DNA from 2 places in the Streptomyces sp. NPDC058274 genome. Region 1 is predicted to be linked to the other one. Evidence: riboswitches for the same ligand, from Rfam matches in the RefSeq annotation. Region 1 holds a riboswitch; the other holds the start of a gene.
What was found. A riboswitch is a leader RNA that binds a small molecule or an ion and turns the genes downstream of it on or off. The one in region 1 is predicted to bind cyclic di-AMP.

Region 1 (14,685 bases):
CCGAGGTCGTAACTCTTCTGTACGTCGGACACGGCCGCCGGTGTCCAGTTGGTCCGCACCCAGTGTGTGCTGATGTCCTTGGGAAGGGCTGCCGAGCCGGCGAGCAGGCCTGCTGTGAGGACGGCCAGGAAGATCGATCCCGCGCCCGTACGTCCCGCGAAGGCGCTGAGGGCTATGCCGGCGCCGAGGACGATGAGCGCACAGGACAGGCCCGTCTGCACGCTCGTGCCGAGTGCGTGGTCGTCCCAGGTGAGGCCGGTGCCGAGACCGCCCGCGACGAGCGCGAGCAGGAACGCCCAGCCGCCGATCCAGCGCGGGCCGCGCGGCTGTGGCGCGCGCGGGGTGCGCAGGCCACGGGCCGAGGTGCCGCGGGCGATGTTCACCGCTGCCGCGACGTCCCGCTCCCGGCTGTCCCGGGGCCCCCAGAGATAGCCGGTGCCCCCCACATGCGTGCCGTCCTTGACGATCGGGTCGCGCCACCAGGAGGGGTAGGAGTCCGGGACGGGCGGTGCCTTGGCTTCGGGCGGGGCGTCCGCCACGGCCTGCGCCGCGAGCGGGTCGGGGTCGGGAGCACCGCGCTGCTGCGACCAGTACCCCGCGCCGGCGAGGAGCAGGGCCAGGACACAGGCGAAGGCGAGCACCCCGCCGTTGTTGAGCATGGAGAGGAAGACTCCGCAGCCGACCAGGGCGAAGAGGAGGGCCGCCAGCGCCTGGCCGTCGACACGGCCGGTGAGCAGCTTGCGTACCTCGTTCTCCTCCTCGTCGTCGGACGGGACGAAGAGCCAGACGAAGCCGTAGAAGATGAGACCGAGACCGCCGGTCGCGGCGAGCACGGCCAGCACGATCCGGAAGATCACCGGGTCCATCTCGCACTGGCGCCCCAGCCCGGCGCACACCCCGCCCAGCATCTTCTGCCGCCGGTCGCGGCGGAACCTGTGCGGCACCCCGGGGGCCTCGGGCGCTCCCGGGGCCTGGGGCGGCCCGGCGGCCGCGGTGCGGTGCCCTTCGTGCGCGCGCGGCTCCTCACCGGTGGCGGGACCCGGGGCGCCGGGCCCGGAACCCGGGCCACCGGCGGCAGGGCCCGCGGCGGGCGCGGCATCGCGCGGGCCGGGGCCGCCCGGCGGCCGGGCGCCCGGGCCGGGCTCCGGCTCCGCTGCCGCGTGCTGGTGATCTGTCATGCGTCCATGGTGACGGGCGGGGAGGCGTGAGGGGAGTCGGGATGACCCTGGCCGGACCCTGAGATCGTCCCTGACGGGATCGGGGGGAACCGTTCGAGCACCCGCTTTGCGAAGATCAGGGGAGTCTCGGGGGTCGACCCTGATGCCCCGGCCCGCCGGGCGTGTGAACATCGATGGCATGCCGGACGCCGCAACAGTGCCAGTCGCCGACCCGCGGCCTCCGCGCAAGCTCTACCGCAGCAGTGACGGACGCTGGCTCGGGGGCGTGGCGCGGGGGCTCGCCGGGCATCTCGGGCTGCCGGTGATCTGGGTGCGGCTGATGTTCGTCGGCCTGTTCATGGCGGACGGGCTGGGTGCGCTGCTGTATGCCGCGTTCTGGTTCTTCGTGCCGCTGGGAGTCGGCGGCGTCGGTTCCGGACGGCCCCCGGCCCTCGCCACCGAGACCTCTCCTGACGGCCGCCGCAGACTCGTGGCCCGCAAGCCCGACCGCGGCCAGATCGTCGCGCTGCTCCTCATGGTCGTCGTGGCCATGGTCTTCGTCGGCAATGTGAATCTCGGCGGCGGCGCCAAGGCGTATCTCTGGCCGACGGTGCTCGTCGGCGCGGGCGTCGCCCTGGTCTGGCGCCAGGCGGACAACGCGCGGCGGGCCCGCTGGATGGAGGTCGGCCGCCGCCGGCGTACGCTCACGCTGCTGCGCTCCGCCGCCGGCGTTCTGCTGGTCACCGCCGGCGTCTCCGGCATCTTCGTGCTCCAGGGTTCCGCCGCCCATCTCGGCTCCGTCCTCCAGGCGGCGCTCGCGGTCCTGGTCGGCATAGCGCTGCTCGCCGGTCCCTACCTCGTGCGCATGACCCAGGACCTCTCCCAGGAGCGCCTGATGCGCATCCGAGCCCAGGAGCGGGCCGAGGTCGCCGCCCATGTCCACGACTCGGTGCTGCACACCCTGACCCTGATCCAGCGCAACGCGGAAAGCCCCAACGAGGTACGGCGGCTGGCCCGCGCCCAGGAGCGCGACCTGCGCGCCTGGCTCTACAAACCCGAGGGCACCGGAAAGGACGAGGCCGAGGAGCCCGACACCCTCGCCGAAGCGGTCCGGCGCAATGCGGCGGAGGTGGAGGACAAGCACGGCGTCCCCATCGAGGTCGTCATCGTCGGGGACTGCCCGCTCGACGACGGTCTCGGCGCACAGATGCAGGCCGCGCGGGAAGCGATGGTGAACGCCGCCAAGTACGGTGGCGAGGGCGGTGCGGTGCAGGTCTTCGCCGAAGTCGAGGGCAGGACGGTTTTCGTGTCCGTCCGGGACCGGGGCCCCGGCTTCGACCTCGACGCGATACCCGCCGACCGCATGGGCGTCAGAGAATCGATCATCGGCCGCATGGAGCGCAACGGCGGCACGGCACGGTTGCGTGCGGTGCCCGACGGCGGCACGGAGGTCGAGCTGGAGATGGAGAGGGCGGAGAAGACGTCATGAGCGATGTGAACGGTCCGGACGAGGCCAAGGGGCCCGTCGGTCCAGGCAGTTCGGCTGATGGGGGCCAGGTTCCGGCGGCGACCGCGGGGGCCGGCGAGTCCACGCCAGCGGCCGGGCCGGCGGATGCCACGGGCGGACGCCGGGCGCGGGTCGTCCTCGTCGACGACCACCGCATGTTCCGTACGGGAGTGCAGGCCGAGATCGGACAGACCGAGCGGACGGGAGTGGAGGTGGTCGGCGAAGCCGCGGACGTCGACCAGGCGGTCACGGTGATCACGGCCACGCGCCCCGAGGTGGTTCTCCTCGACGTCCATCTGCCGGGTGGCGGCGGGGTCGAAGTGCTGCGCCGCTGCGCGCCCTTGATGGCCGACGCCGAGCAGCCGGTGCGCTTCCTCGCGCTCTCCGTCTCGGACGCCGCCGAGGACGTGATCGGCGTGATCCGCGGCGGCGCTCGCGGCTACGTCACCAAGACGATCACCGGCACCGACCTCGTGGACTCCATCTTCCGCGTCCAGGACGGCGACGCGGTCTTCTCGCCCCGTCTCGCGGGGTTCGTCCTCGACGCCTTCGCCTCGACCGACGCCCCGCCCGTCGACGAGGACCTCGACCGCCTCACCCAGCGCGAGCGCGAGGTCCTGCGCCTCATCGCCCGGGGCTACGCGTACAAGGAGATCGCCAAGCAGCTCTTCATCTCCGTCAAGACGGTCGAGTCCCACGTCTCGGCGGTACTGAGGAAGCTCCAACTGTCCAACCGGCACGAGCTGACGCGGTGGGCTACGGCTCGACGGCTGGTGTGAGGTCCACAAGCGGCCTGTGGCCGGCGGCGTGATGGGCCGCGGCCTGCGCGCCGCCGTGCAGCGGTATGCGTGGCGTCATTAGCTCGCTCAGCAGAAGGAAGGCGGCGCCGGAGCTATGAGGGACTCTCAGCTCGCGTGGTTCAAGTCCAGCTATAGCGACGACCAGGGTGGCAACTGCCTCGAAGCCGCCTACACCTGGCGCCAGTCCAGTTACAGCGATGACCAAGGCGGCGAATGCCTTGAAGTCGCCTACACCTGGCGCCAGTCCAGTTACAGCGATGACCAAGGCGGCGAATGCCTCGAAGTCGCCTACCCCTGGCGCAAGTCCAGTCACAGCGACGACTTCGACGTCGCCTGCGTAGAGGTCGCCGCCTGTCCCCACACCACCCGCGTCCGAGACTCGAAGCTCGGCGCTCGGAGCCCGCAACTCGCCGTCGCGGCGCACGCGTGGGCCGCATTCGTCGCCCACGCCCGCAGCGTGTGACGCGTCGCCGCTCGAACCCCGTGCTTCGGGCGCCGAGATTCGAGCTCTGTTTGTGAGGATTGGGTGGTTTGGTTCAACCCGCCCTCCCTCCCGACCCCCGCCCACACCAGCGCACATGACTTTTAGTGATCGGCTTGCCACGTGCCGTCGTGACCCTCTAGCGTTCGCAGCAACAAGCGACCCCGGCAGGTGCTACCAACACCAGACCGGGGTCTCACCCAAAGATCGAAACGGACGATCTCGTGGCTTACGAAGACCCTAACGCGGTCATGCCCGCGCCCGCACACCCCATGGCCAACCCCGGCTACGGCAAACGACCCGTGCCGGACCAGTCGCCGTACCGCCTGGGCTGCTTGGACCATCTCCCGCCCCGCGAGCGCTACGTCGCCGCGTTCATCGACCGGCTTCCCGACGGGGCCGCCATGGACGCCAAGACCCTCGCCAAGGCGCTGCCCCTGTACGGCCAGCAGGCTGTCCGCACCGCCCTCAACGAGCTGTCCCGGGCCGGACACCTCCGGCGCGTACGGCGCCGCGCGGAAGGCGGGGCGACCGGCGACGGTGGGGAGGGCGTGACCCGCTGGGTGTTCCGCACCTACTGGACCCGTACCGCACGTGACAGCGAATGGTGGGCCCGGTTCCTCGCCGGTGACATACCGGGTGAGGCGCAGCCCGAGACTCCCGCAGAGGCATGCCCCGCCCCTGCGCCTCGGGCCGCCTCCGGCGACGTATCACCCCAGGAACCGAAGCAAGCCGAACGAGCCGAACGAGCCGAACGAGCCGAACGAGCCGAACAGGCCGAACAGGCCGAACAGGCCGACACGGAACGGCTTTCAGGGCGGCGTCGCCCTTCCGCCGCCTACGAAGTCCTCGCCCAACTCGGCCGCTGCGAAGCCCGTTTGACCCTCTCCGCCGCCGACTGTGCCGCCCTGGAGGAACTCGCCTCCGCATGGCTCGCCCGTGGCGCGACACCGGCCGGCCTGACGCTGGCCCTCGTCACCGGGCTCCCCGAGCAGGTGTACTCACCCCGTGCCCTCGTACAGCGGCGGCTGCGGGACAAGATGCCGCCCGAGCTGCCCGACCCGGAGGTACGCCTCACGCCACGCGCACGTCTGCTCATGGAGTGCACCGAATGCCGCGTGCCTGGCCGCCCGGAGGCCCTGCCCGGTGGTCTCTGCCGAGCGTGCCGTGGCGGCATCACGGTCGAAGCGCCGACGACCGCACTTCCCCGGACGGCCGTACGCGTCCGAGCCGCGCAGGTGCGCGGGGCGATCCGCATGCCACTGCGCACGTGAGCCACTTCCGTGCACCGGCCCACAGCACTTCCGCGCTCCGGCCCACAGCACGGTCGACTGGATGCGGCCGCTGGTTGAGCCTCCCCAGGGCCTGAACTGCCCTCACCCCACCCGCGCAGCCCCCGCGAACGGCATCTGATCGATGGGTGCCAGGCGTACCGGAGCCGATGGGTTCGGGGCGTGGATCATCTGGCCGTTGCCCACGTAGATGCCGACGTGGCTGATCCCGGAGTAGAAGAAGACCAGGTCCCCGGGGCGGAGTTCGGAGCGGGAGACGCGGCGGCCCGCGTTGATCTGGGCGTACGTCGTGCGCGGCAGCGAGATGCCCGCGGCGCGGTACGCGGCCAGGGCGAGCCCCGAGCAGTCGAAGGCGTCGGGGCCGGTGGCGCCCCACACATACGGGCTGCCGAGCTTCTGGTAGGCGTACGAGACCGCCGCGGCCGCACGGGAGTTGGGCGCCGTCGCCGAGCCGGCGCCGGACGGGAGCGCGCCCATGTCGCGCGCCGACGAACGTGACGCGTGACCAGCGGCCGTACCCGCCCCGCCGTCCCCCGCGAGCTGTGCACGCTGTTCGTCCGTGAGCCGGGACAGGAGCCGGCGCGCCTCGCCCAGCTTCCCGGTGATCGTCTTCTTGTGCCGCTTGAGCTCCGCCTGGCGGGACTTCAACGCGGCGAGTTCGACGTGGGCGGCTCCGCGCAACTGCTCGATCTCCCGCAGCTGCTTGCGTACCCGCCCCACGGCCGAGGCCTGCCGGCTGCCGGCGCGCTCCGCGAACGCGGCGCCGTCCAGATACTGCTCGGGGTCGTCGGAGAGCGCGAGTTGCACGGCGGGGTCGAGGCCGCCGCTGCGGTACTGCGCTGTGGCGATCGAACCCAGCGCGTCCCGTGCCGTGTTGAGCCGGTCCGTCTTGCGCGCCGCCTCGTCGCGCAGTGTGTCCAGCCGCTGCTCGGCCTTCCCGGCCTTCTCCTTGGCGCCGTTGTACTTCTCGGTGGCGACCTCCGCGTCCTCGTACAGCTGGTCCACCTTGGCCTTGACCTGCGCCGGAGAGAGCTGGGGCTCGGCGTGCCCCGTGCCCTCGAAACCGGTTGCCGTCGCCGCGCCTGCCAGGGCGATGGTGACGGCGGTGCGTGCAGTGTTGCCGCCGAGCGAGCGCTGTCTGGGCTTGCGGTGCGCTGCCACGAGGGCCCACATCCTTCCAAGAGACTTACGTTCCGTACGACCCAAGAGACTTTCGTTCCGTACGACCGCCGGAGCGAGGTCGTCCGGCTACGCGTCCGGCGGCGTCCCGCACAGGGGGAGCGGGCCGCCGCCGGATTCCTTCCTGGCGGTGGTGGCCGACGGCCGCCCCTGGCCCGGGCGGTGGTGGGAAGCCGGTCACCTGGGGGAGGACGCTAAACCTGAGAGTGATGGGTCGGTAACGCTATGTACGGAAGTGGCGCGAGTGAGTCGACGGGTGTCCGTATGTGACCGTGATCCCGGCCGGCCGCCGCCGACTTGACGCGTGGCGCTGACCGAAACGGCGGTTTCCGGACAGCCGGGCGGGTGCGGGTGCTATGGGCCGGGAGACCGGTGCTGTGGGTCGAGGGAGGCGCCCGCCCGGGGGTGGTCGACCCCGAGGAGGGTCTATGCCAACTGAGGTCCGGTGAAAAGCCGAGTGCCGGGTGTCAACCCAGGGCCGGTGAAAGGCGGCTCCGGGCACCCCGGTTAGGCTCCGGCTCCATGGACGTACTCATCCATCTCTTCGTCGGCCTGCACATCATCGGGATCGCCTCCCTCCTCGGCGGGTTTCTCACCCAGATGAAGGCGATGGGCCGGGGCACGGCCCGGTTCGTCCCCGCGATGCTGCATGGCGCGCTCACCATGCTGGTGACGGGGTTCGTGCTGGTCGGCCTGAACCAGGCCGACGACAACTCGCTCAACAACATCAAGCTCGGCGTGAAGCTGGCCCTGCTGATCGTGATCCTGGGGCTCGTCTATGTGAAGCGGGACGAGGAGAAGGTCGAGAAGGGCGCGTTCGGGCTGGTGGGCCTGCTGACCACGGCGAACATCTTCATCGCGGTCCTCTGGACCTGAGGCCGGTGCTCTGGACTTGAGGCCGGTGCTCTGGACTTGAGGCCGGTGCTCTGGACTTGAGGCCGGTGCTCTGGACTTGAGGTCGTTGCTCTGGACCTGAGATCGTCCGGCATGTGAGAGCGCGCGGCTTCGGCAGCCGGAACGGCGGCATGTGAGAACGCGCGGCTCCGTCAGCCGGAACGGCCCGCGCGGGCCGAGTGGACGGCCTGCGCCGCGACCGCCAGCCAGGCCGCCACCGCGATCCACAGCAGCACCTGTCCGGGCCCGCGCAGCCACGGCACCTCCACGGCGGCCGACACGGACAGCGTCGCCACCGCCGTCATCCCCATCGGGAAGACGCTCGCCCAGCGCCGTACGTCGTAACGGGGGCGCGGCCACCGCAGTTCCGCCACCGCCAGGACGCAGTACCAGGCCAGATCGAGCACGAGCAGCGCGACGGTCACGGTCCGCAGGACGCTGTTGTCGCCCTCGCTCCACAGGAACGGGCCACCATGGCCCGACAAAGACAGGCCCGCCTGCCCCGCGGTGACGAGCTTCGAGCCGGCCAGCGCCGAGATCGCCAGTGCCCCGCCCGCCACCCAGTGGTCCCCGGCGCCGTGGGCGACCTGCCGGGGATCGAAGTGCCACAGCCCGGCCGCGTAGAACACGAGCCCCAGCCAGAACAGCACGAGCGCCGCATGAGAGAGCCACGCGCTCCCCACCGCCACCGCGAGCGCCGCCGCGAGTACGGCGAGCCCCTGCGTGGCAACACAACCGAGGAACACGGCTCCGGGCATACGAGGTCCCCAGTGCCGTACGACCAGGACGAGCAGCCCCGGCCAGAGCACGGCAGCCAGCGCGAGCAGCGCCTCGGCGACGCCCTGCCACCCGAGCGCCGAGAAACGCGCCCCCAGCACCGTGGTCGCCGCGACCGCGGTCAGCGCGGCCGGCGTCCCCGCCTCCGCCAGCCACCGCTCCCGTTCCCGTACGAGCCGTGCCACGAAGTCCCCGGCCAGCGCCAGCCAGGCCGCGCAGGCCAGGACCAGCGCGATCCGGGACAGGGTCTCGTAACCGGTCAGGTGCAGCCCGATCGAGAGGATGCCGGTCGCCATCACGGCGGCACCGGCGGCGGGCGGGCGCTGCGCCCACCAGGTGAGGAGGGGGGAGGCGCCTGGCATGCGGCCGATGCTAGGGAGCTGCGCGTCTCTCGCACGCGGGGCGCGCAGGGCGCGAGCGCGCGGAGCGCGAAAACCGCCCGCACGCCCGCCTTGCCCACCCGCGCCCGCGTGCCCACCCGCGCCCGCGTGCCCACGCGCGCCTGCACGCCTCGCGCACGCCCGCGCGCCTGAACGGCTCACGCACGCCCGCGCGCCTGCCTGCCCACGCGCGCCCCGCATGCCCATGCCGGGCGCTGCCGCCGCGCGCGCCCGCACGCTTTGCGCACGCCCGCCCGTACGCCGGCGTGCACGATTCCCCGCGCGCCCGGACGACTGGTCCCGCGCCGCCCTCTCGTCTCGTGCGCCCCCGGTTGCGTATGCCATGAGGCACACGCCCGGCGCGCAGGCCGCCCAAGCCGGCGCGCACAGTCAGAAACGCGCCCCCGGAGGCGTCACAGCATCGCGCTTCACAACGTCACGCGTCACAACGTCACGCGTCACAACGTCACGACCTCGCCACGCCTTACGGCGTCACGCCGGCCGTACCACGCTGTGGATCGGCATCGTGTCGCCCGCGTAGTAGATCGACTCCTCGCGGACGTACGCGCCGGGCTTCGGGGCGTGGATCATCATGCCGTTGCCGATGTAGAGGCCGACGTGGCTGAGGTCGTCGTAGAAGAAGACGAGGTCGCCGGGCTTGATGTCGGAGACGGGGACCGTGGTGCCCGCCTTGACCTGGTCCCAGGTGGTACGGGGGAGGGTGACGCCGGCGGCCTTCCAGGCGGCGAGGGTGAGGCCGGAGCAGTCGTACGAGCCCGGGCCGGTCGCGCCCCAGACGTACGGCTTGCCGACCTGGGCGCGGGCGAAGGCGATGGCCTTGGCGGTCTTCGTCGCGTAGGCGGCGTCGGTGGAGGTGCCGGGGCCGGCCGAGCCGCTGCCCTGCTGGGGTGCCTCCTGCCGGCGCTGCTTCTGTTCGGCGGCCTGCTTGCGGGCCAGCTCCTCGGCCTTGCGCTTGGCCTCCGCCCGCTGCTTCTCCTCGATCGCCGCGAGCCGCGCCTTCTCCGCGGCGGTCAGCTTCGACAGCAGCTCTCGGGCGTCGGAGAGCTTCTGCTGGACCTGGGCCTTGGTCGACTTCAGCGTCGTCTGCGACGTGGACAGTGCCTGGAGGCTCTCGGAGGCCTCCTGGCGCTTCTTCGTCGTCGCGGCCTGCTCGGTGGCGTAATCGTCGACGGCCTGCTTCTGGCGGCTGGTCAGCCGGCTCATCAGCTGGGTCTGGTCGAAGTAGTCCTGCGGGTTGTCGGCCAGCAGGAGACTCGCGGTGTCGGGGGCGGCGGCCCCGGTGCGGTACTGGGCCGCGGCGAACGTGCCCAGCTCGTCCCGCGCGGAGTTGAGCTTCTCCGTGCGCTGGGCCACGTCGTCGAGGAGGGTGTCGACGCGCTTGCGCTGCTTGGAGGTCTTCTCCTTGGCCCCGTTGTACTTCTCGGTGGCGGCCTCGGCCTGGTGGTAGAGGTCGTTGACCTTCTTCTCGACCTCTTCCAGGCTGGGCTTGGGGTCGGCCGACGGCGCGGCGTTCGCCGTCTGCGAGAGCAGAGCCACGGAGGTGAGGGCCGCCGTGGCGAGGCCGGGGGTCCGTATGCCCGCTATGCCCGTACCCGTAGGACGCCATTTGCGATGCGACGCCAAGAGAGGCGACTCCTTCCATCATCCGCTTACCGAGTTAGCTGTCGGGTTCGGGCGGACGGTTCGGAAGGGTTGCCCTACGGTCCTGGCCCGACAAGGCGGTTGGACCGATTCACCCCGGGATCGATTGGGTCCCCGGCTCCGGCTGCCGCGGGGGCGCACCGGACTCAGCGGAGGCCGCGCCGGCCCGGCGATGTTCGCCGGTGAGGGTCGGGCGGCCTGACCGGCACGTTAGCCAACTCGTGTGACTTCTGTGAAGGTTGATGGGCGATATGCCCGATACATTTTCGTGACCTTCGCCATGGTCGCCGACCCACTCGGTCAATCCGGAGGGGTCTAGGGCGAGTTGTCCGGGGTGAGGGATTCCCCCGCCGTCGTTCGCCGCTAGTCGTTCGCCGCTCGTCGTTCGTCGTTCGCAGCCCGCAGCCCGCAGCCCGCAGCCCGCAGCCCGCAGCCCGCAGCCCGCAGCCCGCAGCCCGCAGCCCGCAGCCCGCAGCCCGCAGCCCGCAGCCCGCCGCCCGCCGCCGACGGGTGACGCACCGCCGCCCGCCGCCGGGTAACCGACCGCCGTCCGGCCTCGTACGGGCGGCCGTCCGAGGCCGCTCACTGTGCAGAGTCAGTACGTTACGGATGGCGAGGGGGGCGGGGGAGGCTTCGGAAGAGGCCGGCCGCCGGCCCGCCCCGCTTCGGGAAACCGGCCGGATTTCCGGGGTGGCCGCGGGGTGTCAGTGGGTCGGCCTAGACTCGGAGAGCGATGAGCAGCCTCTTTGACGACAGCTTCCTGGCGGACCTCAAGCCCTCCGCGGCCCACGAGGAAGAGCCCCCGCCGCCGCCCGAGGACGGGACGGCCGAGCCGCTTCCGGACGACCTGTTCGGCGGCCGTTTCGACGTGCCGCCGAGCCGATCGGGATCCCGCTCGGGCGAAGCCGGGAGCGGGGGAGGGTATTACCGCGACGGCGCCCCACGCCCCGTGGTCGACCCGGCCACGCTCCTGGACGGGCTGAACGAGAACCAGCGCGCGGCCGTGGTGCACGCCGGCTCCCCGCTGCTCATCGTGGCCGGCGCCGGCTCCGGCAAGACGCGCGTGCTCACGCACCGGATCGCGTATCTGCTGGGCGAGCGCCATGTCCACCCCGGCCAGATCCTCGCGATCACGTTCACGAACAAGGCCGCGGGCGAGATGAAGGAGCGCGTCGAGCACCTCGTCGGTCCGCGGGCGAACGCGATGTGGGTGATGACCTTCCACAGCGCCTGCGTCCGCATCCTGCGGCGGGAGAGCAAGAAGCTCGGCTTCACCTCCTCCTTCTCGATCTACGACGCGGCCGATTCCAAGCGCCTCATGGCCCTGGTCTGCCGCGATCTGGACCTCGACCCCAAGCGCTTCCCGCCGAAGTCCTTCAGCGCCAAGATCTCGAACCTGAAGAACGAGCTGATCGACGAGGAGGACTTCGCGGCGCAGGCCACGGACGGCTTCGAGAAGACGCTCGCCCAGGCGTACGCGATGTACCAGTCCCGGCTGCGCGAGGCGAACGCCCTGGACTTCGACGACCTGATCATGACGACGGTCAATCTGCTCCGCGCCTTCCCGGACGTCGCCGAGCACTACCGCCGCCGCTTCCGCCACGTCCTGGTCGACGAGTACCAGGACACCAACCACGCGCAGTACGCGCTGGTCCGCGAGCTCGTCGGCCCCTCCGGCGGCGACCGCCCCGAGGACGTGCCGCCCGGCGAGGGAGACCTCGGGCCCGCCGAGCTGTGCGTGGTGGGTGACGCCGACCAGTCGATCTACGCCTTCCGCGGCGCGACCATCCGCAACATCCTCCAGTTCGAGGAGGACTACCCGGACGCGACGACGATCCTCCTGGAGCAGAACTACCGCTCCACGCAGACGATCCTCAGCGCCGCGAACGCGGTCATCGAGCGCAACGAGAGCCGCCGCCCCAAGAACCTGTGGACCAACGCGGGCGCGGGCGCGCGGATCACCGGCTATGTCGCCGACACGGAGCACGACGAGGCGCAGTTCGTCGCCGAGGAAATAGACCGTCTCACCGACGCGGGCGACGCCAAGGCCGGCGACGTCGCGGTCTTCTACCGTACGAACGCCCAGTCCCGTGTCTTCGAAGAGATCTTCATCCGCGTCGGCCTGCCCTACAAGGTCGTCGGCGGCGTCCGCTTCTACGAGCGCAAGGAGGTCCGGGACGTCCTCGCGTATCTGCGCGTGCTGTCGAACCCGGAGGACACGGTCCCGCTGCGCCGCATCCTGAACGTGCCCAAGCGCGGCATCGGCGACCGCGCCGAGGCCATGATCGACGCGCTCTCGCAGCGCGAGAAGATCAGCTTCCCGCAGGCGCTGCGCCGCGTCGACGAGGCGTACGGGATGGCGTCCCGCTCGACGAACGCCGTGAAGCGGTTCAACACTCTGATGGAGGACCTGCGGACGATCGTGGAGTCGGGCGCCGGCCCGGCCACGGTCCTGGAGGCGGTACTCGAACGCACCGGCTATCTCGCCGAGTTGCAGGCATCCACCGACCCGCAGGACGAGACCCGTATCGAGAACCTCCAGGAACTCGCCGCGGTGGCCCTGGAGTTCGAGCAGGAGACCGGTGAGGGCGAGACGCCGGGCGGCCTCTCCCAGTTCCTGGAGCGAGTCGCGCTCGTCGCCGACTCCGACCAGATCCCCGACGAGGAGGACGGCAACGGAGTCATCACCCTGATGACCCTGCACACCGCCAAGGGCCTCGAGTTCCCGGTCGTCTTCCTGACGGGCATGGAGGACGGCGTCTTCCCGCACATGCGCGCGCTCGGCCAGACCAAGGAGCTCGAAGAGGAGCGGCGCCTCGCCTACGTGGGCATCACGCGCGCGCGGGAGCGCCTCTATCTGACGCGGTCCTCCATGCGCAGTGCCTGGGGCCAGCCCTCGTACAACCCGCCGTCCCGCTTCCTGGAGGAGATCCCGGACGCGCATCTGGACTGGAAGCGCACCGGGTCCATGGGCCCCGTGTCCTCGGGTCCCGTTTCGGGCGTGGCGGCCTCGCTCTCCTCGTCGCGCTCGCGGTCCGCGGCCTCGGGTGCGTCCGGCTTCGCGACGCGCCGCGGTATCGCCGAGAAGCCGGTGGTCTCACTGGCCGTCGGCGACCGGGTCACCCACGACCAGTTCGGCCTCGGCACGGTGGTCGGCGTCAACGGCACGGGCGCCAACGCGGAGGCGACGGTCGACTTCGGCGAGCCCAAGCCGAAGCGCCTGCTGCTGCGGTACGCGCCGGTCGAGAAGCTGTAGGCACCGCACCGGGCCGCACCGCACCGCACCGGGCCGGGCTCCTCGGCCCGGTCCCCGGCCGGTCGCCGGCGTGCGGGCACCCAGGTCACCTGGGCGCGGGCTGGGAGTCTGCGGCTTAGGTCGGGCCCCGCGAGTGGCTACGGGCCATGGCAGCGGGTCGGTTTACGTCGGGCCCCGCGAGTGGCTACGGGCCATGGCAGCGGGTCGGTTTACGTCGAGTCCCGCCCGTGGCTGCGGAGCCACGGCAGCGGGTCGGTTTACGTCGGGTCCAGCCCGTGGCTGCGGAGCCACGGCAGCGGGTCGATCGCCGAGCCGCCCGCGGGCCGGACCTCGAAGTGCAGGTGCGGCCCGGTCGAGTTGCCGGAGTTCCCGGAGAAGGCGATCGGGTCGCCGGCCTTCACGACCGTCCCCGACGGCACCTTGTACGTGGAGAGGTGGCAGTACCACGTCTCCGTACCGTCCTTGGCCGTCACGATCGCCATGTTCCCGTACGCGCTGTTCCACTGCGTCCGCACGGTGCCGTCCGTCGCCGCCATCACCGTCGTCCCGTACTGCACGGGGAAGTCGATGCCGGTGTGCACGGACATCCAGTTGATGCCGGCCTGGCCGTAGTAGGCGCTGAGCCCCTTCTGCGTGACCGGCAGGACGAACTTGGGGCGCAGCCGCTCCTTGCGGGCCGCCTCCTCCGCCGCCTTCTTCTTCTGGGCGTCCTGCTGGGCCTTGAGGTCGATACGTTCCTGCGTCCGGCTCGCCCGGTCGGCGAAGTCGTCGGCGTCCGCGGAGAGATTCGCGAGCTGCGTGTCCAGCTTGTTGTTGGCGGCGGACGGTTTCACGGACTTCGTCTCCGCCGCACCGGCCGTCGTCTGCTTGCCGTCGTCGCTGCTCACGCTCACCACGGAGGCGGCGGCGATCCCCGCGACCCCCATCACGCACGCCGAGGGCACGGCCACCGTCAGCAGCGCGGACCGCCGGGCCGGGGCGCGGCGCCGGGAACGATTCGCCGCGCGGGCCGCGGAACGGCCACCCGGGACGAAGGGGGTTTCGGAGGCGCGGTCGACGGCGGCCTCTTCGGCCTCATCGAGCAGCAGCGGTTCCGGCTCTTCGGAGTGCTCGTCGTCCCCGGCGTCGAACTCACCGTCCGCGGAGCCGGGTTGGTCGTACGGCACCTGCTCGAAGGTGGCGGTCGCCTGCTGGTCGAAGGCCTCGGAAGAGTTCTGGTCGTACGCCTCGGGCGACGCGGCCTGGTGTCCCTGGTCGTAGTCGTCGGGCGACGCGGCCGGATGGCTCCGGTCGTACGACT
Region 2 (14,685 bases), on a different contig from region 1:
GGGGCTGCCGCTGGTCATGACGTTAGGAGCGCGGTGCTGGCCAACTCCAGAGATGTTCACCGATGTTCACGGCAATCCGTCGGCCATGCCGTTGGCGACTTCGCCCTCTTGACCCCATTGCCTGGGACGACTGACGGTGGTGTACATCCATGCACACCATGAGCGATGGAGGTGACGATGAAATTACGGTTCATCGGGATCGACCCCAACACGGGTGACGACAAGAGTCCCACCGTGTGGATCGACCAGGAGAAGCAAGAGCTTGTTTTCCAGGGCTGGAAGCCAAGCCCTGAACTCGAAGCGGAATGTGCCGCGTTCGAGCTGCCGGGGCACGCGAAGGGGATCCCGGACGACGAGGCGGTAATCCGTATCCCAGCCAGGATGGTGCACATGATCAGGGAGGCGTGCGATGTCGTCGAGCGTGCCGACATTCGATGAGCTGATCGCGAACTGCACGCGTTCCGCAGTGCACTTGGAAATGCGTGACGCCTACGACGTCGACTACGAAGAGGGGCCGTTCGCCGAATGGAGGGCCGGTTTCCGCCATGACCCGGCCGACCGTGCGTCCTGGTGGCGGCCGTGGCTCGACCTGATCCAGGAGACCGTGGGCCGGGGTGTCGTGGTGCGCAGGGCCCGGATCGTGTCCGAACCGGTCACCGAGTACATTCGCTACGAGCATTCGGGCACGTTCACCAACGTTGCCGCGGGCGAACAAGTGCGGTGGCTGGCCCGCCGACGCGCGTCGGACATCGCCTTGCCGGGCAACGACTTCTGGCTGTTCGACGACCGCGTGATCCGCTGGAACCACTTCGCCGGCAACGGTACGTGGGTCGACGAGGAGATCTCCGAAGATCCGGCAGCGGCGAAGTTGTGCGCCGATGCCTTCGAAGCGGTGTGGGAGCGAGCCATCCCGCACGAGGACTACAAGATCAGATAGTGGCGGAAGGCGTACAGGTCAGCTCATGCCCATCTCCCCGTCGTCCTCGGCTCAGGCTGCGCGCGAGCGCGTCGCGCAGCGGCTGCGTGAACTCCGCGCGGACGCGGGTATCAGCGGGACTGAGCTGGCCTCTCGCTGCGGCTGGACGCATCCGAAGACCTCCCGCATCGAGAACGCTCGCACACCCCCTACGCCCCAGGACATCCGCCTCTGGTGCCGTGCCTGCGGCGTTGCCGACCAGGCCCCGGACATCGTCGCCCAGTCGCGTGATGCCGAGTCGCAGTACGTCGAATGGCGGCGCAGGGTCCGCGCCGGGCTGAAACGCCTGCAGGACAGCTACGTGCAGCTCTACCGGGCGACTGAGCTGTTCCGCGTGTATTCCTCCACGATCGTGCCTGGGCTCCTGCAGACCGAGGGCTACGCCACCGCTGTGCTCGGCATGTCTGCCCGCTTTCGCGACCTCCCCATTGATGACAGCGCAGAGGCGGCACGGGCCCGTGTCGAGCGCTCGCGCATCATCCACGAACCGGGACACCGCTTCGTGCTGCTGATTGAGGAGTCCGTGCTCAGATACCAGATCGGGGACGGGGAGGCGATGGCCGGCCAGCTCGGCTATCTGCTCACCGCAGGGTCACTACCGGCGGTCTCGCTCGGCATCATCCCGATGGCGACGCGCGAACGAGCCCAGTGGCCGGAGGAAACCTTTCACGTGTACGACGGCACCCTCGCCACGGTTGAGCTGGTGTCCGCGCACGTGAAGGTCACACAGCCTTCCGAAGTCGCGCTCTACGTCAAGACGTTCGAGCAGCTGCGCGGCATGGCCGTGTACGGGGCCGACGCGCGCGCCCTGATCGTGAAGGCCATCGACGCTCTGCGGTAACGCCTCCGAGACTCCCGGCTCCCGGGGCGGGGGGCTCCCGCGTCCCGACGACGAGAGGAAGCGTTGTGCCCGTACCCCATGACATTCCCGCCGAGGCCGAACTGTGGGACGCCTTCGCCAAGCCCCGACGCCCCGGACACATCGGCACCCTGATCGTCCAGGCCCGCGCCTGAGTCACGTCAGCGTCGCCTCGCAGTCCTGCCATGCCTCGGGGGTCAGGAGTGGGCGGAAACGGGTGAACAGGGGGAGGAGATCCGCGCCGCCGTGGGCCTTCCAGGACGGGTTCTGGTCGACCAGGTCCAGTTCGTTGGCGACGGTGAGTTCGGCGAAGTCCTGGAGCTGCTGGAGGGTGGGGGCCGACGTGGTGTCCGTGAAGCGGTCGTGGAAGGACGGGGCCGGGTCAACGAGGGTCGGGTAGGAGGCGGTGCGGTCGCAGCTGGCGTAGAAGTGGACCAGTTCCTCGGCCTCGGTGCCGATGACGGCCCGTAGTTCGGCCCGGCGCTCGGTGGGCAGCAGCGCGGTGGCGAAGCCGTCGGTGCCGTAGAAGGCGTGGCACAGTCCGGCGAGTTGGAGGGCGGGGCGTGCCTGCCAGCGGGCCAGCCGCTCGCGTACGCGCATCAGATGGGCCAGCAGGGTGCCGCCGGGGTGGTCGATCTTCTCGGCGCCCAGTTCACGCAGCAGGGCGAGGGCTTCGGAGGTCCCCGGGGGTGTGTCGTCGGGTGCGTCCACGCGTGGCTTCTCCTGACGGGCCGGCCCGGAGCCGTGGTGAGGGGCCTGTCCGGATCGTCGGCCGGGACGGGGGCCGCGTCAATCCCGCCGGAGGGCGGACGGGGCCACGGTGATTTGCGGCAGGGGCAGGGTGTGCTGCGTCTGGAGGACCTTCGCGCGGAGGTAGGGGACGTTGTGGGCGGTGGCGAAGACGCCGGTGGGGACGCGGGTCTGCACGTCGAGCCCCAGGGCGCGGAGTTGGCCGGCCTTGTCGGGGTTGTTGGAGAGGAGGTCCAGGGCGTCGATGCCCAGGGCCGCCAGCATCTGGGCGGCGGGCGTGTAGTCGCGGGCGTCCTCGGGGAGGCCGAGAGCGGCGTTGGCGGCGTACGTGTCCAGGCCCTCGTCCTGGAGGGCGTAAGCGTCGAGCTTGTTGTAGAGGCCGATGCCCCGGCCCTCCTGGCGGAGATAGAGCAGGACCCCGCCGCGCTCGGCGATGCGCTCCACCGCCTCGCGCAGCTGGGGGCCGCAGTCGCAGCGGGCCGAGCCGAAGACATCGCCGGTGAGGCACTCGGAGTGCAGCCGGACCAGCGGGGCGGGCCCCGGGTCGCCGAGGACGACGGCCAGGTGCTCCCGGCCGTCGGTGAGTCCGTGGAAGGTGACCAGTTCGGCGTCGGCCGAGTAGCCGTCGGCGAAGCGCAGGGGCACGGGGACGCGGGTGCGCACCGTGGCGGTGGGAAAGTCGCGCATGGGGGTTCTCCGGTCCGGCGGATGGGCGGACAGGCGGGTGCTGCACGGGCGGTACCCGGCCTGCGGCTCGTGCTTCAGATTTGAAGCAAGCCCTGGAACGGAGACTCTAACTCCTGTTTTAAAGTTCAAGCAACTGGAAATGGGCGGGGCCTGTGTCGCGGGAGTGCCTGATGCGTCAGGGCGCCGAGGAGCGGCGGCGCCACGGGACGTCGTCGGGCGTGGTGGCCGGCCGGTTCTGCTGGAGGGTCTCGGCGATCCCCGTGCAGATCTCCTCCAGCTGCCCCACCTGCTCCGGGCTCAGGTGCTCGAAGACGGCCGTACGAACCGTCTCGACATGACCGGGCGCCGTCCGCTCCAGGACGGCCGTCCCGGCCTCCGTCAGGACCGCGATGTTGCCCCGCCGGTCCGTGGGGCATCCTTCGCGTCGTACCGTTCCGTCCTTCTCCAGCCGCGTCACGGCATACGTCAGCCGGCTGCGCGTGATCTTCAGCGCCTCGGCCAGTTCGGTCATACGCAGGCGCCGGTCCGGCGCGTCGGAGAGGGTGGCCAGGACGGAGTAGTAGAGGTGCGGCATGCCGGCCTCCTGCTGGAGCTGCCGGTCGATCGCGTCCTCCAGGAGCAGCGACGCGGCGAGGTACGCCTTCCAGGCGCGCAGTTCCTCGGGGGTGAGCCAGCGGGTCGACGTCATGCCGTCCAGTGTAGGTATTGTTTAAAAGTTGAACCACTAAGAGCCGAGAGCTCGGAGCTGGAGGGTGCGTCCCATGCCCCACCCCTACGTCCTGTTGTCCGCCGCCGTCTCCCTCGACGGCTACCTGGACGACACCGGTCCCGACCGGCTGCTGCTCTCGGGCCCGGCCGACTTCGACCGGGTCGACGAGGTACGGGCGTCCAGTGACGCGATCCTGATCGGCGCGGGCACGATCCGCGCCGACAACCCCCGGCTGCTGGTCAACTCGGCCGAGCGGCGGGCGGCCCGGGTCGCCGCCGGGCGGCCGGAGTACCCGCTGAAGGTCACGGTCAGCGGATCCGGCGACCTCGACCCGGCCGCCCAGTTCTGGCACACGGGCGGCGAGAAGGTCGTCTATACGACGGACAAGGGCGCCGGCCGGGCCGCCGACGCCCTGCGCGGTCTCGGCGTCGACGTCGTCGCCGCCGGGCCCGAACTGGACTGGCGCGTCGTCCTGGAGCACCTCCACGACGTGCGCGGGGTGCGGCGCCTCATGGTCGAGGGCGGCGGCCGGGTCCACACCCAGCTGCTGCGCCAGGGCCTCGCCGACGAGCTCCAACTCGTCCTTGCGCCGCTGTTCGTGGGCGAGCCGGACGCGCCCCGCATGCTCGGCCCCGGGCCCTATCCCGGCGGGCGGCTGCGCCTGGTGGAGACCAGGCCCGTCGGGGACGTCGTCCTCATGCGGTACGTCCCCACCGCACCCGGCAGCGGGCCGCTCGCCTCGGCCGCCGACCGGCGGTGGCTCGCGCTGGCCTGCGAACTGGCCGCGCAGTGCCCGCCGTCGCGGACCGCGTTCAGCGTGGGCGCGGTCGTGGTGGCGGCGGACGGCACCGAGATCTCCCGCGGGTACTCCCGCGAGGGCGACCCGGTGGAGCACGCCGAGGAGTCCGCGCTCGTCAAGGCCGACCCCGCGGATCCGCGGCTGGCCGGGGCCACGGTCTACAGCAGCCTGGAGCCATGCGCACGGCGGGCGTCACGCCCCGCGCCCTGCGCGCGGTTGATTCTCGATGCCGGAGTACGACGGGTGGTGACGGCGTGGCGGGAGCCCGACACGTTCGTCGCCGGGGCCGACGGGAGCGGGGTGCTGGCCGCCGGGGGCGCCGATGTCGTCGTACTCCCCGAATACGAGGAGCCGGCCAAGGCGCCCAATCGGCACCTCCTGCCGCCGACGGCCGCCGACCGGGCGTGAGGTCCTGGCCCACCTGTCCCCGGTCCCGCGCCCTCGTTCGGCTTCGGCGACGGGCCTGCCTGCGAACGCCGGGCGGGCTGGTTCGCGCAACGGGCCTGCAAGGGCCTGCCTCCGAACGCCGCACGGGCTCGTTCGCCCGAAGGGCCTGCCCCCGTCGCCTGAAGGGCCTGGCCCCGAACGCCGGACGGGCTAAGAGATTCTGCGGGGGTGCCGCCGAAGCGCCAGGCTGCGAGTGAGTCGGTGCGGTGGTGGACCCGGGAGGCGGAGCGATGCGTTCAGTCGGGCGGCGTGTGACGGCGGTGCTGCTCGCGCCGGTGCTGGTGGGGCTGGTGGCCTCGTGCGGGGCGTCGTCGCAGACGCGCACGCAAGCGCGGGCACGGCCCAAGAACGCGGCGTTCCAGCACCCAGGAGTGCTGGTCAGCAAGGGGCAGCTAGACACCGTGCGGGCCCGCGTGGGCGCGGGCAAGCAGCCCTGGCTGAAGGCGTTCCTCGACATGCGCGACAGCAAGTACGGCTCGTACAAGTACCAGGCGAAGCCGTACGCCAGCGTCGACTGCCCGGGCGGTGACAAGTCGGCCGAGCCGGTGCACGGCTGTGTCGAGGAGCGCGAGGACGCCATCGCCGCCTACACCCAGGCCCTGCTGTTCGGCATCACCGGCAAGCAGGAGCACGCGGTCAAGGCCAGGGAGATCATGGACGCCTGGTCGGCCAAGATGAAGGGGCACACCGAGGAGGACGCCGGGCTGCAGACCGCGTGGGCCGGGTCGACCTGGTCGCGGGCCGCCGAGCTCGTCCGGTACACACCGGGCGCGGGCTGGCCGGCCGACCGGGTGGAGCGGTTCCGGACCATGCTGCGCACGGCCTATCTCCCCGAAGTCACCAAGAAGGTCCCGGACTTCAACGGCAACTGGGACCTCGCCATGACCGACGCCGCCATCGGGATCGCCGTCTTCCTCGACGACCACCAGGCCTTCGACGACGCCCTGGAACGGTTCCGCCAGCGCGTGCCCGCGTACTTCTACCTCCAGAAGGACGGGCACGTGCCGCTCACGCCGGTCGGCAGCACCGTCGACACCCCGCAGAAGATGACCACGTACTGGTTCGGGCAGCAGCGGTACATGGACGGGGTCGCGCAGGAGACCTGCCGCAACTTCAAGCACGTCGGGTACTCCCTCGCCGCCACCGCCCACATCGCCGAGACCGCCTGGCACCAGGGCGTCGACCTCTACCGCGACGTCAAGGACCGGCTGAAGGCCGCGCTCGACTTCCACTCCAGGTACCAGATGGGGGAGGCGGCGCCCGCCTGGCTGTGCGGCGGGAAGGTCGACCGGAACATGGGGCCCGACGTGGAGGTCGCGCTCAACCACCTGGAGAACCGGATGGACGTGCACGTCCCGGCCGCTCACAAGCTCGTCGAGCAGACGCGCCCCGCCGGCACGGACGATCTGTTCGTGTCCTGGGAGACGCTGACCCACGCGGGCAACCCGGCCGACTAGGTGCCCCCGGGCCTCCGGTCCCGACGGGCGGAATACGCCTGGTGAAGGCCGGTGCACGTCAGCGTGTGCGCGAGGGGTCCCGCGCATGGCGTACACTGGTTCTAACGACGCGGGGTGGAGCAGCTCGGTAGCTCGCTGGGCTCATAACCCAGAGGTCGCAGGTTCAAATCCTGTCCCCGCTACTGAAGGCCAAGGGCCGGAACTCAGATATTGAGTTCCGGCCCTTGGTGTTTGCCGTGGGGTCCGATCCGTCCGATCCGGGTCCCGCCCTGTGCGCCGGACGTCATCCGGTCGGCCCTCAGCGGTCGCCGCCCGCCCCCGCGCCGGGAAGCCTGGACGGGTGGGGCAGCAGGGAGGTTCACAGCGGCCGGAGAAGGCGTCCGGCGGGGCCGGCCGCGAGGCCGATCCCGATGGGTATGAGCGGGCCGGGGGCCGGTTGCCCGGGGATGCCGATGGGTTCGAGTGGGCCGGGGGCCGGTTGCCCGGGGATGCCGTGCCTGATCCCGGGCTCGGGGAGAGTCCGTCCCCCGCCGCTGCCGAGCCGGCCACCCGGCGCATCTCGCGCGCCCGCAGCTTCGTCCGGGCGCTGCCCGCGCTGCTCATCGTGGTCGGGATCGTCTACGACTACCTCACCCCCTCGGACTTCACCGCGGCCCCCCTCTTCACCGCGGCCCCGCTGGTCGCCGCGCCCCTCTTCTCGCTGCGCGGCACGATCCTCACCGGCCTCGGCGCCCTGGTGTCCGTCCTCACCATCCACATCAGGCTCGGCATCGCCCTGAACGTCGACTCGGTCACCGAACTGGTCACCGTGGCGACCGTCGCCGTCCTGGCCGTCCTCATCAACATCCTGGTCCGGCGCACCGACGAGCGGCTCGCCTCCGCCCGCGAGATCGCCGAGGCCGCCCAGCGCGCCGTCCTGCCGCGGCCGGCCGAACGGATCGGCGGCTTCGAGTTCGCGGCCCGGTACGAGGCGGCGCAGGCCGACGCGTTCATCGGCGGCGACCTGTACGCGGTGCAGGACTCCCCGCACGGCGTACGGCTGGTGGTGGGCGACGTACGGGGCAAGGGCATGGGCGCGGTGGCGGCCGTCGCGGTGGTCATCGGATCGTTCCGGGAGGCGGCCGAGCACGAGTCGACGCTGGAGGCGGTCGCCCAGCGACTGGAGCGGGCGCTGGCGCGCGAAGGGACCCGGCGCGACGGACTCGACGCCTTCGAGGGGTTCACCACGGCCGTCCTCGCCGAGATCCCGCACGGCGACGGCGTCGTACGCATCGTCAGTCGCGGCCACCCCCCGCCCCTGCTCCTGGGCGCGGACGGCACGCTGCGCGTCCTGGACGCCGCGGAGCCCGCACTGCCGCTCGGGCTGGGCGAGTTGGGCAGCCGGCCCGACCGTGCGGAGGAGGCGGCCTTCCCGAGCGGGGCCACGCTGCTCTTCTACACCGACGGGCTCTCGGAGGCGCGTGACGGGCGCGGGGAGTTCTACGATCCGGCGGCGCGGCTGGCCGGACGGGTCTTCGCCGGCCCCGACGCGCTGCTGGCAGCCCTCACGCGAGACGTGCGCCGGCACACGGGCGGCGGGACGACGGACGACCTCGCGCTGCTCGCCGTACGCCGGCCATGAGCGTCGTACGAACTGTTCTTGATCGTTGTCACCGGAGGTGACCGGATGGCACCCCTCCGCATAACAGCTGACGAACCGTCAATTGAACTGGGGTTTATGAGGCGTGGTCAACTCGCCCGTTTTCCACCCCTCATGACCCGTAAGTCCAGGCGGAAGACGTTAATGATCAGTCCGAACAGCTTGGAATCCGTAGCCCGAGTCTATTAACGTTCGATAACGCAGCGCGGTCGTCACAGCCGTCACTGGAGTCGGCTCCGTGCGCACGCGCCGAATCCCGCAAGGGAACCGGGGAACCACCAACTTGGGGTGAATCGAGCGTCTTTCGCGGTGGATCACACTGCGGTTGACGCGCGTAGGAGACCTTCCTGCTCCGAACCCGTCAGCTAACCCGGTAGGCGAGAAGGAAGGAAAGGAGCGCGCCCACGTGGCGTCAAACCGGCCTGCACAACCCACCTCGTTCGCGCCGAGTGAGAAGCAGAGCGACACCTTCGGCTACGGCCGCGGCAGCGACGAGGGGCCCTGGGAGGAGTGGAATCCCACCGCGGATTCCGTCCGTCCCGTCCGCGGCCGGCACCGCGTCTCCAAGCAGCGTGGCGGAGGACTCGCCCGCAGCTCCACCGTTCTGGGCGTCGGCGTCATCGCCGCCGTCGGTGCGGGTGGCATGGCCACCGCGCAGACCGGCAAGCCCCCGGTGTCCATCTCGATGCCCGACCTGTCGTCGGTCGCCACCTCGGCCAAGGCCCTGATATCCGACGGCGAGGCCCCTGCGAAGGGCTCCGCCACCCCGCTCACCAGCGCCGGTCTCACCACCGACGACACCGCGCAGGGCACCACCGACGCCGGCGAGGCGCTGCGCGCGCGGATCATGCAGCAGGCCGAGTCGCAGCAGGACCAGGTCGACAGCGCGGCCCAGCGGGCCGCCGAGACCGCCGCCGCGAAGAAGGCCGCCGCCGAAGCGTCCAAGACGCAGGACGAGGCGAAGGCCAAGGCCGCCGCCGTCAAGAAGAAGGCGGAGGAGGAGGCCAAGCAGAAGGCCGAGGCCGAGCGCCTCGCCAAGCTGGCCAAGAGCTACTCGCTGCCCACCTCCTCGTACACGCTGACCTCGCGCTTCGGCGAGGCCGGCGCGCTGTGGTCCTCGGGGTACCACACCGGCCTCGACTTCGCGGCTCCCACGGGCACGCTGATCAAGGCCGTCCACAGCGGCACCATCACGGAAGCGGGCTGGGCCGGTTCGTACGGCTACCGCACGATCCTGACCCTCGATGACGGTACGGAGCTGTGGTTCTGCCACCAGTCCTCCATCAGCGCGAGCGTGGGGCAGAAGGTGGCCACGGGTGACGTCATCGGGCGCGTGGGCGCGACCGGCAACGTGACCGGGCCGCATCTGCACCTTGAGGTGCACCCCGGCGGCAACGCCACCGGAATCGACCCGATGGCCTGGCTGCAGAGCAAGGGACTCAACCCCTGACAGCTTCCGGGCGCCCATGACGGCTCCTGGCAGCCACATCGGCACCCGGCATCCCTGACAGTTTCCCGGTGTGAGCGCCTCGCCTTCTACGCGGGGCGCTTCGCCCGTTTCGTGCGGGCTTTTCCGCGGGCTTGCGGAATAGATGGCTCCGCCACCGGTGTTGCTGATCGACATGACTTCTCTTCGCAAGCTGGGCCCGTCCGAGCTCGAGGTCTTCCCGCTCGCCCTCGGCGGCAACGTCTTCGGCTGGACCGCAGACGAGACACAGTCCTTCGCCGTGCTGGACGCCTACGCGGCCGCGGGCGGCAACTTCGTGGACACCGCCGACACGTACTCCGCCTGGGTGCCGGGCAACAAGGGCGGTGAGTCGGAGACGATCATCGGCAAGTGGTTCGCCGCGCGCGGCAACCGCTCCGACATCGTCCTGGCCACCAAGGTGGGCTCCCACCCCGACTACAAGGGGCTGGCCCCGGACAACGTGCGGGCCGCGGCCGACGCGTCGCTGCGCCGGCTGGGCACGGATTACATCGACCTCTACTACACGCACCGCGACGACCCCTCCGTCCCCGTCGAGGACATCATCGGCGCGCTCGACGAGCTGGTGCGGGCGGGCAAGGTGCGGGCCATCGCCGCCTCCAACATCTCGCCCGAGCGGCTCCAGGAGTCCCTGGAGTTCTCCGACCGCGAGGGGCTGGCGCGGTACGTCGCCGTCCAGCCGGAGTACAACCTGGTCTCGCGCGAGACGTACGAGGGTCCGCTCCAGGAGGTCGCCTCCCGCTCCGGCCTGGCCGCCGTCCCGTACTACGCGCTCGCCTCCGGCTTCCTCACGGGCAAGTACCGGCCCGGTACGACCGTCGACTCCCCGCGGGCGGGCGGCGCCGCCAAGCACCTGGAGACGGAGCGTGGTGTGAACGTCCTCGCGGCCCTGGACGAGATCGCCCGGACCCACGACGTCCCGGTCGCCACGGTGGCGCTGGCCTGGCTCGCCGCCCAGCCGACGGTGGCCGCGCCGATCGCCTCCGCGCGGACGGTCGAGCAACTGCCCGCGCTGCTGGGGGTCGCCGACCTGACCCTGACGGACGGGGAACTGACGACGCTGACGAAGGCGTCGGCCGTGTAGTTCCGTCTCGCGGAAGCGTGTTCCCGTCGCTGGGCCGGAGTCCTTTCCGCCGCGACGGTGATCAGCCGTGACGGTGTTCTCCGGCGGTGCCGTACCCGCCGTACCCCCGTGTCTACGACCGATACGGGTTGTACGCGGGATACGGCGCCGCCGGACCGGCATAAGGCGCCCCGCCCGAATAGGGCGCCCCGCCCGGATACGGCGTCGCAGACCCGATGTACGGCCCGCCGCGGCCGTACAAGGGCGTGTACATCGGCCACGGCGGCAACGCGACCGGTGCCGTCGCCCGGGCGGCGTATGCCAGGGCCGGCCGGGCCACCTCCCGGCGCCGCCACAGTTCGTTCAGCAACTCCCGCTCCCGGTCACCGAAACCGGCCCCCGCACGGCCCCGGCGCGCGCGGTGCCGCAGAAACGCGAGCGAGGTCGCGTACGCCTCGTACTCGGCGACGGAGCGCGCGGCGCCCTTGCCGAAGTGCTGCCCGGCGTAGTCGCGGGCAAGCCGCCGCGCCCGCATGGAGCCGAGTACGAACGGCTCGGGCGGGGCCAGCCACCCGGCGACCGCGTAGGCGGGCAGTTCGGCGCGCACCGTGCGCAGCTCCCGCTGCCGGGTCCAGATGACGAGCCAGGTGAGCAGCCCGAACGTGGGCACCATGAAGGCCGCGTACACGGCGAAGAACCCGTACTCCCCGAAGGACGACGAGCCGTTCCAGACGGCGTGCATCCCCATGGCGAGCAGCAGCCCGGACAGCGGGAGAAGGACCCGGCGCAGCTGCCGGCCCTCCGGGGACAGCGCGGCGATGCCGAAGCCGATGCCGGTCAGGACGGTGAACAGGGGGTGCGCGAAGGGCGACATCACCACGCGTACGAAGAAGGTGGCGGCGGTGACGGAGGCGAGCCCGCGCTCGCCGCTGAGCTGGTCGGTACCGAACGCGGTGCCGAGGTAGAGGATGTTCTCGGTGAAGGCGAAGCCGGTGGCGGTGACCCCGGCTATGACCACTCCGTCGACGATCCCCGTGAAATCCCGTCTGCGGAAGAGGAAGATCAGCAGGACGGCCGCGGCCTTCGCGGACTCCTCCACGATGGGCGCTATGACGGTCGCGCCGAGGGTGTCGGCGCTGGACGGGTCGGCGGTGGCGGTCGCTATCCATTTCGTCGCGAAGCTGTTGGCGACGATCGCTATGAGCGCGGCGGCGCAGGCGCCCCAGGCGAACGCGAAGAGCAGGTTGCGCCAGGGGCCCGGCTCCACCCGGTCCAGCCAGCGGAAGGCGGCCATGAGGAGCGGTACCGGCAGCACGGCAAGGCCCAGGCCGACCAGGAAGCCCTCGGTGCCGGTCTGTTGGCGGACCAGGGCGAGGATGACGAGGCCGGAGAGTGCGAGCAGGGTGATCAGTGCCCCGTAGCGGACCCACCTGCGCTGCCACCAGTGCGCGTGCCGCAGGGCACCGCCGGCGGGACCGCTGGGGTGCGTCGGGTACGGAGGACAGGTGGCCACGGCATTGACCCTAACGAGGGAGGGACGCTGCCTGCGACGGTGCCTGGTGGGGCCCGGGGGCCCGGCTCAGTCGCCGGCAGAGGGCTGGTCTCGATGCTGTACGCGGCGGAAGAGCAGGTCATTCACCACATGACCCTTCTCCAGTCCCTGGCCCTCGAAACGGGTCAGCGGGCGGAAGTCGGGACGTGGCGCGTATCCGCCGTCGGTCCGGGTGTTCTCGAAGTCCGGGTGAGCGGTCAGCACTTCGAGCATCTGTTCGGCATACGGCTCCCAGTCGGTCGCGCAGTGCACGAGGGCACCGGGCCGGAGGCGGGTCGCGGCGAGCGTCAGGAACTCGGGCTGGATGAGGCGGCGCTTGTGATGCCGCTTCTTGGGCCAGGGGTCGGGGAAGTACACCCGCAGTCCGCTGAGGGACTCGGGCGGGAGCATCTCCCGGAGCAGGATGATCGCGTCGCCGTTGGCGACCCGGACGTTGGACAGCCCGCTCTGGTCGGCGAGATTGAGCAGGTTGCCCTGCCCAGGGGTGTGCACATCGACGGCGAGGATTCCGGTCTCCGGGTCCTCGGCCGCCATCCGCGCGGTGGCCTCGCCCATCCCGAACCCGATTTCGAGGACGACGGGACGGTCGGAGCCGAACAGCTCCGCGAGGTCCAGCGCGTGCCCGTCGATGTCCAGCCCCCACTTGGGCCACAGCCGCTGCAGGGCGTCCGCCTGCCCGGCCGTCACCCGGCTGCGCCGCGGCTGGAAGCTGCGGATCCGCCGCTCGAAGTGCGATCCGGCGGGGTCGGCCTTGGGGCCGTCCGGAAAGCGGGGCTCGCCCTTGGCCCGGGCATGACGCAGCGAGCCGCCGGCGACGGAGGGCCGGGACTCTGGGGACTCTTCGGAGGACTTGAGGGAGTCAGACACAGTGGGGTCGATTTTACGGGGGTCCGGCGGACGCGCCTCCCGCGGCGGTACGGGGGGTGCGGACGGAGTGCCCTGCGGGCGATTTTGTGCAGGGCGGTGGCCTCGGGCGGGTTTCGTGCCTGGCGGCTTGGTGCGGGTAGGGCGGTGGCCTCGGGCGGGTTTCGTGCCTGGCGGCTCGGTGCAGGCAAGGCGCCGGCCGGAGAAGCCGGTGCCCGATCCGTGGCCGGCCGGGCACCTCGCGCAGGTCAGGCGGTCGACAGTGCGGTCAGGGCCCGTCGGGCGACCTCGCGGCCGATCGGCAGGGACGCGGTGGCCGCGGGTGACGGTGCGTTCAGGACGTGGACCGTCCGGGGGGTCTCCTGGATCAGGAAGTCGTCCACCAGCGTCCCGTCCCGCAGGACCGCCTGGGCCCGGACCCCGGCGGCTGCCGGGATCAGGTCGTCCGGGGTCACCGCGGGCAGCAGCCGCCGGACGGCGTCCGTGAAGGCCGCCTTCGACACCGAGCGCAGCAGCTCCCCTCCGCCGTAGCGCCAGTGGCGGCGGGCTATGCGCCAGGAACCGGGCCAGGCCAGGGTGGCCGCCAGCTCGCGGGGGCGGACGGTCCCCCAGCCGTACCCCTCGCGGGCCAGGGCCGGGACCGCGTTCGGTCCGATGTGCACGCTCGCGTCGATGCCGCGGGTGAGATGCACGCCGAGGAACGGGAACGCCGGGTCCGGGACGGGATAGACCAGGCCGCGCACCAGCTCCGGGCGCGCCAGCGTGTAGTACTCGCCCCGGAACGGGACGATCCGCATCCCCGGGTCGTCCCCGCTGAGCCGGGCGATCTCGTCGCAGTGCAGCCCCGCGCAGTTGACCAGCACGCGCGCGCGGACGACCCGGCCGTCGGCCGTGCGGACGGCGACGCCGAGCTCGGGGCGGCGGTCGATCCGGATGACCCGCGCGCCGTAGTGGATCTCCGCGCCGGAGGACTCCGCGAGGCGGCGGGCCACGGCGACGAAGTCGCAGATCCCTGTCGTACCGACCTGGATGGCGGCGAGGCCGCGGACCTCCGGCTCGTACTCCCCGATCTGGGCCGCGCCCAGCTCGCGGACCGGAATGCCGTTCTCCCGGCCGCGCTGCACGAGCGCGTGCAGCCGGGGCAGCTCGGCCTTGTGGGTGGCGACGATCAGCTTGCCGGTGACGGCGTGGTCGATGCCGTACTCGGCGCAGAACTTGACCATCTCGGTGGCGCCCCGCACCGCGAAGCGCGCCTTCAGGGAGCCGGGGCGGTAGTAGATCCCGCTGTGGATGACGCCGCTGTTGCGCCCCGTCTGATGGCGGGCGGGGCCCAGCTCCTTCTCCAGCACCATGACGCGCGTGCCCGGCGCGGCCCGCGTGATCGCGTACGCCGTCGA

Region 2: linked by a shared signal. The riboswitch ahead of ACFVYF_RS04530 (M23 family metallopeptidase) and the one ahead of ACFVYF_RS27870 (NlpC/P60 family protein) in region 1 are both predicted to bind cyclic di-AMP.

What each region holds. Positions count from the first base shown of each region.
Region 1 covers NZ_JBHVXW010000017.1:32,707-47,391, forward strand. Annotated here, with positions in the region: gene ACFVYF_RS27830 (PspC domain-containing protein) at 1-1,178, opposite strand, end outside; gene ACFVYF_RS27835 (PspC domain-containing protein) at 1,321-2,646, shown strand; gene ACFVYF_RS27840 (LuxR C-terminal-related transcriptional regulator) at 2,643-3,443, shown strand; gene ACFVYF_RS27845 (DUF397 domain-containing protein) at 3,559-3,927, shown strand; gene ACFVYF_RS27850 (hypothetical protein) at 4,197-5,219, shown strand; gene ACFVYF_RS27855 (NlpC/P60 family protein) at 5,322-6,398, opposite strand; gene ACFVYF_RS27860 (hypothetical protein) at 6,939-7,292, shown strand; gene ACFVYF_RS27865 (tellurite resistance/C4-dicarboxylate transporter family protein) at 7,463-8,449, opposite strand; gene ACFVYF_RS27870 (NlpC/P60 family protein) at 8,960-10,111, opposite strand; cyclic di-AMP (ydaO/yuaA leader) riboswitch at 10,119-10,291, opposite strand; gene pcrA (DNA helicase PcrA) at 10,863-13,385, shown strand; gene ACFVYF_RS27880 (M23 family metallopeptidase) at 13,643-14,685, opposite strand, start outside.
Region 2 covers NZ_JBHVXW010000002.1:19,478-34,162, reverse strand. Annotated here, with positions in the region: gene ACFVYF_RS04580 (hypothetical protein) at 178-438, shown strand; gene ACFVYF_RS04575 (DUF6879 family protein) at 410-937, shown strand; gene ACFVYF_RS04570 (helix-turn-helix domain-containing protein) at 963-1,817, shown strand; gene ACFVYF_RS04565 (DUF6817 domain-containing protein) at 1,992-2,546, opposite strand; gene ribA (GTP cyclohydrolase II) at 2,625-3,272, opposite strand; gene ACFVYF_RS04555 (MarR family winged helix-turn-helix transcriptional regulator) at 3,448-3,960, opposite strand; gene ACFVYF_RS04550 (dihydrofolate reductase family protein) at 4,034-5,188, shown strand; gene ACFVYF_RS04545 (alginate lyase family protein) at 5,458-6,684, shown strand; tRNA gene ACFVYF_RS04540 (tRNA-Met) at 6,793-6,866, shown strand; gene ACFVYF_RS04535 (PP2C family protein-serine/threonine phosphatase) at 7,178-8,305, shown strand; cyclic di-AMP (ydaO/yuaA leader) riboswitch at 8,561-8,718, shown strand; gene ACFVYF_RS04530 (M23 family metallopeptidase) at 8,730-9,773, shown strand; gene ACFVYF_RS04525 (aldo/keto reductase) at 9,946-10,893, shown strand; gene ACFVYF_RS04520 (PrsW family intramembrane metalloprotease) at 11,006-12,385, opposite strand; gene trmB (tRNA (guanosine(46)-N7)-methyltransferase TrmB) at 12,452-13,291, opposite strand; gene lhgO (L-2-hydroxyglutarate oxidase) at 13,537-14,685, opposite strand, start outside.